Regions from separate parts of the Bacillus sp. V2I10 genome, predicted to be linked through region 2. Evidence: riboswitches for the same ligand, from Rfam matches in the RefSeq annotation. Region 2 holds a riboswitch; each other region holds the start of a gene.
The links. Region 2 has a riboswitch for S-adenosylmethionine ahead of QFZ72_RS23640 (MetQ/NlpA family ABC transporter substrate-binding protein). Riboswitches for the same ligand answer to the same signal wherever they lie in the genome.
Positions count from the first base shown of each region.

Region 1: linked by a shared signal. The riboswitch ahead of QFZ72_RS00660 (LLM class flavin-dependent oxidoreductase) and the one ahead of QFZ72_RS23640 (MetQ/NlpA family ABC transporter substrate-binding protein) in region 2 are both predicted to bind S-adenosylmethionine.
Region 3: linked by a shared signal. The riboswitch ahead of QFZ72_RS22995 (methionine biosynthesis PLP-dependent protein) and the one ahead of QFZ72_RS23640 (MetQ/NlpA family ABC transporter substrate-binding protein) in region 2 are both predicted to bind S-adenosylmethionine.

Region 1 is NZ_JAUSYV010000001.1:127,406-131,240, forward strand. Features, by position in the region: gene QFZ72_RS00650 (D-alanine--D-alanine ligase) at 1-962, opposite strand, end outside; gene QFZ72_RS00655 (thioredoxin family protein) at 1,263-1,583, shown strand; SAM riboswitch class I at 1,642-1,746, shown strand; gene QFZ72_RS00660 (LLM class flavin-dependent oxidoreductase) at 1,828-2,892, shown strand; gene QFZ72_RS00665 (class I SAM-dependent methyltransferase) at 2,887-3,657, opposite strand.
Region 2 is NZ_JAUSYV010000001.1:4,655,771-4,659,605, forward strand. Features, by position in the region: gene QFZ72_RS23635 (ammonium transporter) at 1-81, shown strand, start outside; gene QFZ72_RS23640 (MetQ/NlpA family ABC transporter substrate-binding protein) at 417-1,235, opposite strand; SAM riboswitch class I at 1,303-1,410, opposite strand; gene asnB (asparagine synthase (glutamine-hydrolyzing)) at 1,898-3,748, opposite strand.
Region 3 is NZ_JAUSYV010000001.1:4,522,942-4,526,776, reverse strand. Features, by position in the region: gene QFZ72_RS23005 (alpha/beta hydrolase) at 1-400, opposite strand, end outside; gene QFZ72_RS23000 (DMT family transporter) at 717-1,604, shown strand; SAM riboswitch class I at 1,675-1,804, shown strand; gene QFZ72_RS22995 (methionine biosynthesis PLP-dependent protein) at 1,889-3,013, shown strand; gene metC (cystathionine beta-lyase) at 3,000-3,835, shown strand, end outside.

The DNA.
Region 1 (3,835 bases), 4.5 Mb from region 2:
GGAGTAAACCCAGGCATCGTGTTCACTTCATTGATCAAGGCTCTTCCGTCTTCTGTTAAAAAGAAATCTGCACGTACAAGGCCTGATCCGTCAATGGCCTTAAATGATTTAATGGCTAAATCTTTGATCAGAGCATATTCTTCTTCCGTTACTTGTGCCGGAATCATCATATCTGTATCGCCATCAACGTATTTCGAATTGTAGTCATAAAATTCTTTTTTAGGTGCTACTTCTCCAACTGCAGAACAGCTTGGTTCATCGTTTCCAATGACGCCAATTTCGATTTCACGTCCGATAATGCCTTCTTCAATAATAATCTTGCGGTCATAATTGAATGCCTCATCAAAAGCTTTTACAAGTGATTCCCGGTCTTTGCATTTGCTGATGCCGACACTTGATCCAAGATTTGCTGGTTTCACAAAGCATGGGTAGCCTAGCTCCTGCTCAACTGTCTCGTAAGCTTTCTCCGGAGATTTCTTCCAGTCGTTTTTAATGAATGAAACGTATTTAGCCTGCTCGAGTCCGGCCTGTGCAAACAGGTTTTTCATGATCACTTTATCCATGCCGGCTGCAGAAGCAAGAACGCCATTCCCTACATAAGGAATATTCAGCAATTCAAGCATTCCCTGAACCGTTCCGTCTTCACCGTTTGGTCCATGCAGAAGCGGGAACACTACATCGATTTGCTCATGCTCATTGTCCGTCTTTGAAGGAAAGAGATCCTGATTCAAAGCAACCGGCGATACAGCTGTGCCGCCTTCTTTAAACTGAAGAGCAGCAACGTTTGCAGCAGGCTCCTGTAATTTTGCACCGCGGATCCATTCACCTTTATCTGAAATGTAGATTGGATGTATATCAAATTTGTTTGTATCTAAAGCTTTTATTACAGCAAGTGCGGTCTGCAATGAAACCTGATGCTCTGCTGACTTGCCGCCGTATAATAATCCGACTTTAATTTTCATGTGGATATCCCCCTAAAGAAAGTTCATCTCTTCTATATTATCATTTTCAAATCAAATTGTTATAGCCATCATGCAATTCTTTATAACATTCGAGTGACACGCCTTTTTCCGTCCGCTTTTGATGATCATATTTTCAGCTTTTTGAAGTGGTGGAGGAGCTATACAGGCTCTTTGGCTACCCGATATGGTTTTTTAGATGTTTCGCCAGAGCTTATTAAAAAGTTTACTTTGACCTGCATAAGCAATTCGTGAATGCAAAATCCTCATTATGTATTAAAATAAAAGCAAGGAGGCATGATCATGAAGCAAATTACATCCAAAGAACAGTTTCAAGAGTTAATTACACAAGATCAAGAGGTGCTAATCAAATTTTTCGCAGACTGGTGCCCTGACTGTACTAGAATGAATATGTTTATTGATGAAATCATTGAGGCTTATTCTAAATATGATTGGTACGAAATCAATAAGGACGAGTTCCCTGAACTTGCAGAAACTAATCAGGTAATGGGCATCCCAAGCATTCTGATCTTCAAAAACGGAGAAAAACTCGGGCATCTTCACAGCGCTAATGCAAAATCACCGGAGCAAGTAACTGAATTCCTGCAAGAAAAGCTCGGCTGAGTTTTTAGAATTGACAGATTAAATAATTTTATTTATGATACAACTAATTTCATATGCTTTCTTATCAAGAGAGGTGGAGGGACATGGCCCTTTGAAGCCTCGGCAACGGATCTTAACAGAAACCGTGCCAATTCCAGCAAACGTTATGTTTGACAGATGAGATGGAACTGAAAACAGCAGATTCTGCCTCTCTTCTTACACAAGAGAGGCTTTTTTTATGCGGAGAGAGAGGAGTGTTTTATTGATGAAATATGGATTTTGGCTGCCGATCTTCGGCGGATGGCTCCGGAATGTGGAAAATGAGAATATGCCCCCGACCTATGCTTATGCACAAGAGGTCATTCAGAAGGCGGAAAAATGGGGTTATGATACAACCTTGATTGCCGAGCTTTACTTAAATGATATTAAAGGACCTGAGCATGATTCCCTCGAAGCATGGACCACAGCTGCCGCACTTGCAGCCGTGACAGACAAGATTGAAATCATGACCGCAGTAAGACCCGGTTTTCATAATCCCGCGGTCACAGCAAAAATGGCAGCCAACATCGATCACATCAGCAATGGCAGATTCACCTTAAACGTCGTATCAGCCTGGTGGGAAGAAGAAGCGCGGCAATATGGCGGAATTTTTACTGAGCATGATGCAAGATATGACCGGACCGAGGAATTCATCCAAGTATTAAAAGGGCTGTGGGAAAAAGAAACCTTCACCTATCAAGGTAATTTCTATCAGTTCAGCCATACACATCTCCATCCAAAGCCTGTGCAAAAGCCGAATCCGATTCTTTATGCAGGCGGCGAAAGCCCACGCGGAAAAGAAACCATTGCCAGACATTGTGATGCCTATGTTATGCACGGCGGAACGGTTGATGAAATCAGTTGCAAGATTGATGAGATGAAGAGGTTAAGAGCAACTGCTGAAGGCACACCGTTTCAATCCTTTGGAATGGCTGCTTACATTGTGTGCAGAGATACGGACGCTGAGGTTCAGGAGGAGCTAGCAAGAATCACGGATATTAAGGAATCTTCAGCTTATGCGGGATATAAAGATTTCACAACAAAATCCCAGCTTGAACAAAAGCTCGAGCTTTATGATTACTCTGTTTCAAATCGCGGATTGCGGCCGAATCTAATCGGAACGCCTGAGCAGATTGCAGATAAGATTATTCAGTATGAAGATGCCGGACTCGACTTGCTTCTGCTGCAATTCTCTCCGCAGCTAGAGGAAATGGAACGATTCTCAACGGAAGTCATGCCGCTTGTGGAAGAAAAAAGAAAAGCGAAACCAGAAAGCACATACTCTTCATGAGTATGTGCTTTCTGGTTTTCTTGCTTCAAACGTAATGGTTTGCTCCGCATGCACGGGTTCTTTTCCATATGTATAATCAGCTGATATCACAATGTCCGTAAATCCAAGCCGCTCTAAAACTAATTTAAATTCACGTACACCGTACCATCTCATCGCAAACCTCTGCAGTTCAGTGTCAATCAGCTTCCCATCCTGCCACTTTTCATATTTCAAATAGCTTACCGAATACTGCTCAAGGTAATTCACTTCCACTCGCTTTGATTCCATTGTAATAACGTTATGTTCGGGTGTAACCCAAGTTTTCGTCTTGACTTCATTTAGGGCTGTATCAGGCTGAAGATACAAATCAAGAATCAGACGGCCGCCTGCAGCCAGGTGATCGTAAAAATTCTTAAGCGCCAAAATGGATTGCTTTCTGTCTTCAATCAGCAAAAACGTCCCCGCTGGAATGATAATCGCCTCAAAGGTGCGGGGGAGTTTCATTTCGCTCATTCCCATTTCCTTCAGGACTGGAGACAGCCCCCTCTCCTCGCAGCGCTTTCTGCATGACTCGAGCATGTCTGGCGATTGATCGATTCCTTCTATTTTCAGCCCATCCTGAAGCAAAGGAATATAGATTCTTCCTGACCCGGCACCCGGCTCTAAAATACGTCCTTTTACGTCACTAAGACGCTCACGGTAATATTCGATGTCTCCAAATGAATGGCCGACCGGCTTATCGATATCATAAACTTCCGTTGCAAGCTTGCTGTAGCTGCTGAACATGTAACCAGCCTCCCCGGTAGAATTATGTTATTATTTATAGCCTTAATCCTGTGCCTCATACATCAGAAATGCGGAATCGCCCGTTAAGCTACGGAAGACAGAAAAGTCCGGGTTTTTGCCGGATTTGTTCTGGCCGAGGAGTTTGGCGATAGTGCTGGACCTCAATGCGAAAAATTAC
Region 2 (3,835 bases):
AGTGAACATGGCAGCTACGGCTATCCTGAATCATTTGCAGCTGTTGAAGAAAGCAATTCAGGTAAAAAAACTACAGCTTGAAAGAAAAGCGGAACCGACTGGTCAGGCCCGACAGACAGATAAGAATTCCCCCGAAAAGTCCGGTTTTGACTTTCCTGAGGGAATTTGTTCTGGTCGAGGGACTAGGAGTTGGAGCTGGACACCACGAAAAAGCGGAACCGCCTGATTAGCACAGACAGATAAGGATCATTATATTTTTAATTGCTGCGGGGATCATTTTATCCGCTCCTGCGACAGGACGAAAGATCTTGCGGCCAATGGTTACATTATGCGGCATATATATTGAGAGGCATTTACAAAAAGATATTGAACAGCTCTTATAAAGAAAACCACTTCCTTTGAAGTGGTTTTTCTCTTTATTTCTTCTGTTCCATCCAATCAGGTTTTCCGAATCCTTGAAAGTTTTTATCAATTGCTTTTTCAAATCCTGCAGATTCGACTACTTCTTTAATATCCTTCGCGAGCTCTGAATCTGCATCTTTCGTATTCATCACTACACGATTGCGATGCACATCATTCATATCCTCAAGCTGGACTGCATCTGCAAGATTCATTTTCGCGGCTAAAGCGAAATTGCCCGGTACTGCAGACAAGTCTGTGTCTTCCACCGCTCTTGGCAATTGGGCAGCTTCTACAGGTACGAAGGTTAATTTTTTAGGATTTTCGGTTACATCTTTTTCAGATACTTGGATAGGACTCACAGCTTCATTCAGCTCAACTAATCCTCCATCTTTCAAAATTTGAAGCGCACGCGCTGCGTTCGTTGGATCATTCGGAATGGCGACAGTCGCGCCCTCTTTCACTTCACTGAGTGATTTGACTTTGTCAGAATAGATCCCCATTGGAGCAGTAGGGACAGTAATCACTTCAGATAAATCCAATTTGCTTTGTTTTGCGAAGGTTTCCATATAGATTTTATGCTGAAACAGATTGGCATCAAGCTCATCATTGCCGAGCGCCTGATTTGGCTGAATGTAATCATTAAATTGGACAACTTCAACCTTATATCCTTTTTCCTCAAGTCCCGGTTTGATTGCCAGTTCAACCATATCCGTATAAGGACCTGCCGATGCTCCAATTTTGATGCTTTTCTTTTCTCCATTTGATCCTTCTGCTCCGCATGCAGATAATACTCCCATTACAAGTACAATAAGTGCTAAAACTGTTTTTTTCATTTGTTCTCCTCCTTTTTTTACACAAAAAATTCCCCTTTCATTCAGAAAGAGGAATCGTATGTATGACGACTTATCTTCCAGAATGAATAATCATTCTGCAGGATTTAGCACCGTTCCATTTAAGGAGGTTGCCGGACTTCGCAGGGCCTGTTCCCTCAGTCTCTCTTGATAAGCAAGCTATTAAATTCGAATACCTGTATATTATACTCACAGCTTCATTCTGTCAATCATTATTTTAGAATAATCAAAAAAGTGAGATATAGACAGAGAAGGATTTATTAATAAAGAAGCTGGTTTAGCCGTGCACTTATTTGATTCTGCTGAAAAACTCAGTATTTAGTGATTTCTCATTTCATTAAGCTAACATGCCCTTTTATTAGCCGCACTTTTTGCCAGACAAAAACAGCTCTCTTGCTGACGGTGTTAAGTCTGCGAACAAACTTCAAGCTTCATCCATTTTATAGAGATCTTCTTACTAGTTAAGAGAGTCCAGCTATGCTTCTGTGCGCTCAGCGAAATTTATGCGAGCTCCACCTGTTTTTCTGCGCCCTCACCCACTCTATTTCTGCTCGTTCAGCCAATAACCTCCTTAATTCGTGCTGCAAAAAACCTCCCTATGCTGCCCAGTCAAATCAAAAAGCCAGCTTACTTCAGCTGACTCTTTAAGATTCCTCAATATTGATTCTGTACTTTTCAAACCAGACATGAATCTGTGCAAGGTGGGCGAGCAGCTGTGGACCTGTCATCAGCTGTCCGTACCAAGGCGCCTGAAAAGCATTGCCTTCTGACTCAATAATATCGTTCAGCGCTTTTTTATCAAAAAAGACGTGAAGGGCAGAATCCTGGTTTTTCGTCAATGACTGAAGCCAAATTTTGACGGCTTTTGTATAGTGAGGATTATGTGTTTTTGGATACGGGCTTTTTTTACGGTAAAGGACTTCATCCGGAAGCACTCCTTCTAATGCTTTGCGGAGAATGCCTTTTTCCCGGTTCCCGTGCATTTTCATATCCCACGGTATGTTCCAAACATATTCTACGAGGCGATGGTCCGCAAACGGAACACGGACTTCGAGACTCGCTCCCATGCTCATGCGGTCTTTCCGGTCGAGCAAGGTCGTCATGAACCAAAGAATATTGAGATAAAACAGCTGCCTGCGTTTAGATTCTGTTTCAGACTCACCATCAAGAAGAGGTGTCTCTTTCAATGTTTCCTGGTATCTTGTTTTCACGTACTCTTTTAAATTCAGCTTGCTTTGCCAATCTGTACGAAGCAGATTCATCCTTGCATCCGTTGATCTCATCCACGGAAATGCGTCTTCGGATAAATCCTGCGGCCGGTGAAACCACGGATATCCGCCGAATATTTCATCTGCACATTCCCCTGATAGTCCTACGACAAAATCTTTTTTTATTTCTTTGCAGAACCATAGAAGAGAAGAATCAATATCCGCCATACCAGGAAGATCTCTGACTTCAACGGCTTCCGTTAAGTAATCAGCAAGCTGCTGCTGTGTGATGATTGACCGGTGGTGAACCGTTTGAAAAGCATCCGTCATTTTATCAATCCACGGAGCGTCTGAGTTTGGCTGAAATTCATTTGCTTTAAAAAACTTATCATTATCTTCGTAATCAATGGAAAACGTGTGAAGGGGACCCTTGCCTTCTCTTTCAAACGCTTTTGCAGCAATTGCGGTGATCGCACTAGAATCAAGACCTCCAGAAAGAAAAGTGCACACTGGAACATCCGAGACTAGCTGGCGTGTCACTGCATCATTGACTAAAAATCCAACGCGGCTGACTGTTTCATCAAAAGAATCAAGATGATTTCTGCTTTGCACGTTCCAATATCTCCAAACCTTCAGTCCTTCTTTTGAAAACGTCATTGCATGAGCAGGACGGAGCTCCTTTACTCCTTTAAAAACGCCTACTCCAGGCGTTCTGGAAGGTCCAAGTCCAAATATCTCACTTAATCCTTCCCTGTCAAGAACGGCCTTTTGATCAGGATGTGAAAGAATCGCCTTCAGTTCTGAGCCAAATATAAGAGATGCCTTCTGCTCAGAATAAAAAAGCGGCTTTACCCCTAATCGATCTCTTGCAATGAAGAGTTTTTCATTACCTGAGTCCCAGACCGCAAAGGCAAAAATACCATTTAAATGATGTACACATTCTTCTTTCCACTCCATGTACGCTGAAAGCAGAACTTCTGTGTCGGAATGGCCTGCAAATGTATACCCGCGCTTTAGTAATTCCTGGCGGATATCTTCTGTATTATAAAGCTCGCCATTGTAGCAAATTGTAAATGTATTTTCTCCTTTTTTGCGGGACATCGGCTGTCTTCCTCCTGCAGGATCAACAACTACAAGACGTTTATGGCCAAAAAGAATGTGCTGCTCTCCCCACACATTCGTATCATCTGGTCCCCTCTTTGATAAGCATTCTGACATATTTGTTATGACATTTTCATGCTGCTGCAGATCTTTCTGGTAATGAACCCAGCCTGTTATTCCACACATCTGCCTATCATCTCCCCCATTTGAACAGCCTGAGTTTTACTCAGACAGTAAAAGATGTACCTATCCTATGCTTAACTTATGAAGAGT
Region 3 (3,835 bases), 130 kb from region 2:
CAGTTCCAGCCAGCGAATCTCCGATTAGAGCTCGCCCGGCTCCCATTTGATAGGTTGGAAACTCCTTGTCCAGATAGGGAACAACTTCATGAGCCAAAAAACGAATATAGGCTTTTTGCTTCGGCCCTTCCGGATGATATTTATCACGGCGGTCATGCACATCACGATACGGAATGCCTACAATAATCACATTTTCGATTTCTTTTTCACTTAAGAGCTCCTCTGTCTGCCTTGGGATGCGCCCGAGTCTGAAGTAATCCTGACCGTCCTGTGCAATGATCAGGCTGTACTTATATAGAGGCGAATAATTCTTCGGCAAATAAATCAGGAGCGTTACTTCTTCTTCTAATTCTTTTGAATAAAGCAGCGTCTCTTTTACAATTCCTGCTTTCGCTGTCATCACAAATACCTCCAAAGATGTTGGACGCTGTCACATCCATTATTAAAAACGCTTCCATTCATTTTAGCATGAATTGTGACAAAATTCTTGCTTCATGCACGATTGATTTTTGCTGATACGTCTGACATGAATCGCCGAGCCTCATCCGCCCGTATCGCCACCTTTCACTTATAGGATAAATATACCATGGAGATATGTAAAAAAAATACAGTTCATTCGAACACTTTTTGACAGATATAAACCCATCATAATTCCTTTATTCAATACATATTCCTTATATGAAGACAAGCCTGATAAAGGGAGGGAATGCCTGAAAATGAGGAAATCAATTCATGTCACAGCAGGTATCTATGCAGCTGTCTCAATTACTTTCTGGGGAATTTCCTTTGTATCAACAAAAGCTGTTTTAGTTCAGCTGGAACCTTTAACATTGCTTGTTTTGCGTTTTGGTATAGCATCTCTCTTTTTATTCCTCCTTCTTTTCCTCCTTCGTCAGCCTTTAAAAATAAAAAAGTATTATCTCCCTGAGGTTTTTATACTTGCCGTACTCGGCATCTTTGTCCATCAAGTCATTCAGGCTGCAGCACTGCAGTCCATTCAGGCATCGCAAGCAGGATGGATCATCTCTTTTTCCCCGATATTCACAGCTGTTCTGGCATCTCTATTTTTGAAAGAAACGTTTACGCTTTTTAAAGCAGCGGGCATGACAATTGCTGTACTTGGCGTTCTCTTGATTACATCTTATGGACAAGGCGGGTCATTCACCTTTCATGCAAATGCGGGATACGCACTGATGATCTTAAGTACATTAAATTGGGCGGTTTATTCCATTCTTATAAAAAAATTAAAAATCCCTTATCCTGCATTAACCATTACTTTTTATACAAGCTTTTTTGGTTTTATGATGACAATTCCATTCTTTATAAGAAATAACGGCTGGGTTCAGATGAGTGTACTGACTCAGGAAAACTGGACTCATTTGCTGTTTCTCGGAATCTTTGTCTCGGCAGTCGCTTACTGGTTTTGGGGAAAAGCCCTGGAGGTCATGGAGGCAACTAAAGTGTCATCCTTTCTTTACTTTGAACCGCTTGCAACTGTTATTGCGGCAGTCATCTTGCTGAATGAACCTTTTTTATTAATGAGCGGGGCAGGCGGTTTGTTGATTATTGCCGGTGTAATGATTGTAAATCGTAAATATTCATAAAAAATCCCTTGCAAATTATTTGATAATGAGATAAGGTTATAAAAACAATTCAAAAAGTTCATACTATTTATTCTTATCCAGAGAGATGGAGGGTTCTGGCCCTGTGAAATCTCAGCAACCGGAAAAGAACAGAGAATGTTCCTGTTCGAACCAAGGTGCTAAATCCAGCAAGCGCAGGTAATAAGCTTGGGAGATAAGGAGAAGCAATCATTCGATATCAACGTCTTCTTCTTAAATGAGGGAGACGTTTTTTATTTTGAAAAAACTATGGGACGGTGTTGGAAATGTCAGAACGCATTGAAACAATCTTAGCTCAAATTGGAAATCGAAGTGAAAACGTAACGGGAACAGTGAATCCGCCCGTCTATTTTTCTACAGCATACAGGCACAATGGAATTGGGGAATCAACTGGATTTGACTACATCCGCACTGGAAATCCTACTCGGACGATCCTTGAAAAAGCCATTGCAGAGCTTGAGCATGGAGATCAGGGATATGCCTTCAGTTCAGGAATGGCTGCGATTCAGACATTGATGGCATTGTTTAAAAGCGGAGACGAGCTCATTGTATCCTCAGATTTGTACGGGGGAACCTACCGTTTATTCGAACGGGAATGGAGAAAATACGGACTTGTTTTTCATTACGCTGATTTTAAAGACGAAGACTGTACGCAGCAGCTGATCAATGAACGCACAAAGGCCATTTTTCTGGAAACCCCGACAAATCCTTTGATGCAGGAAACAGAGGTCAGCAAGATTGCAAAAATTACCCGCGAAAACCATTTGCTGCTGATTGTCGACAACACGTTCTACACGCCGATCCTGCAAACGCCGATTTTAGATGGAGCGGACATCGTTATACATAGTGCCACCAAATATTTGGGCGGACACAATGATGTGCTTGCCGGTTTGGTTGTTGCTAAGGGAACAGAGCTTTGTGAAGAGCTTGCACAACATCACAACGCAATCGGGGGGGTGCTTTCTCCTTTTGATTCCTGGCTCTTGATCCGCGGTATGAAAACCCTTGCCCTGCGAATGAACCAGCATGAGAAAAATGCCGGCCAGCTTGCAGCATTTCTTGAAAATCAAACAGAAGTGACAGACGTGCTTTATCCTGGCAAAGGCGGAATGCTTTCGTTCAGGCTGGAGAAGGAAGAATGGGTGAACCCATTTCTGAAAGCCTTAAAGACGATCACATTTGCAGAAAGCCTAGGCGGAGTGGAAAGCTTTATCACATACCCAGCGACGCAGACTCATATGGATATTCCTGAAGAGATTCGCGCGGCAAATGGCGTGTGCAACAGGCTATTGCGCTTTTCTGTCGGAATTGAATACGCAGGAGATTTGGAACTGGACTTAACACAGGCATTTGAACTGATGAAGGAGGCGGAGAAAGTTGAGCAACGATGATTGGAAATTCGAGACGAAGCTTCTTCACAATCGTCAAAAGGTGCAAAAAGAAAATGGAGCGGTAAGCGTGCCGATCCATCATTCCTCTACTTTTCACCAATTTGATTTTGATGACTACGGAAAATTTGATTACAGCAGATCGGGGAACCCGACACGCGAGGCATTAGAAGAAACGATTGCCGAACTAGAAGGAGGCACAAAAGGATTTGCCTTTGCTTCTGGAATGGCGGCCATTTCAACCTGTTTCTTGCTCCTTTCTAAAGGAGACCACGTTTTAATTACTGAAGACGTATACGGCGGAACGTACCGGATCATCACAGATGTATTGAGCAGATTCGGCATTGAATACAGCTTTGTCGACATGACCGATTTGCATGAAGTGGCGTCACACATCAAGCCAAATACAAAAGTAATCTATGTTGAGACACCGTCAAATCCGCTTTTGAAAATTACCGATATCCAGGGCATTACGAAACTTGCAAAAGCAAATAACTGTTTAACATTTTTAGACAATACGTTTTTAACACCTGTTCTGCAGCGCCCGCTCGAGCTGGGAGTCGATATCGTGCTTCACAGCGCAACCAAGTTTTTGGCCGGACACAGTGATGTCCTTGCAGGACTCGCGGCTGTAAAAGACGCAGAACTTGCTGCACAGGTTGGAAAACTGCAAAATGCGTTCGGTGCGGTCCTTGGCGTGCAGGACAGCTGGCTTGTGCTCCGCGGAATTAAAACACTGAACGTCAGACTTCAACAATCATCAGCATCTGCGCGGAAGCTGGCAGAGTACTTGTCCAAGCATAAAGCTGTCCGTCACGTTTATTA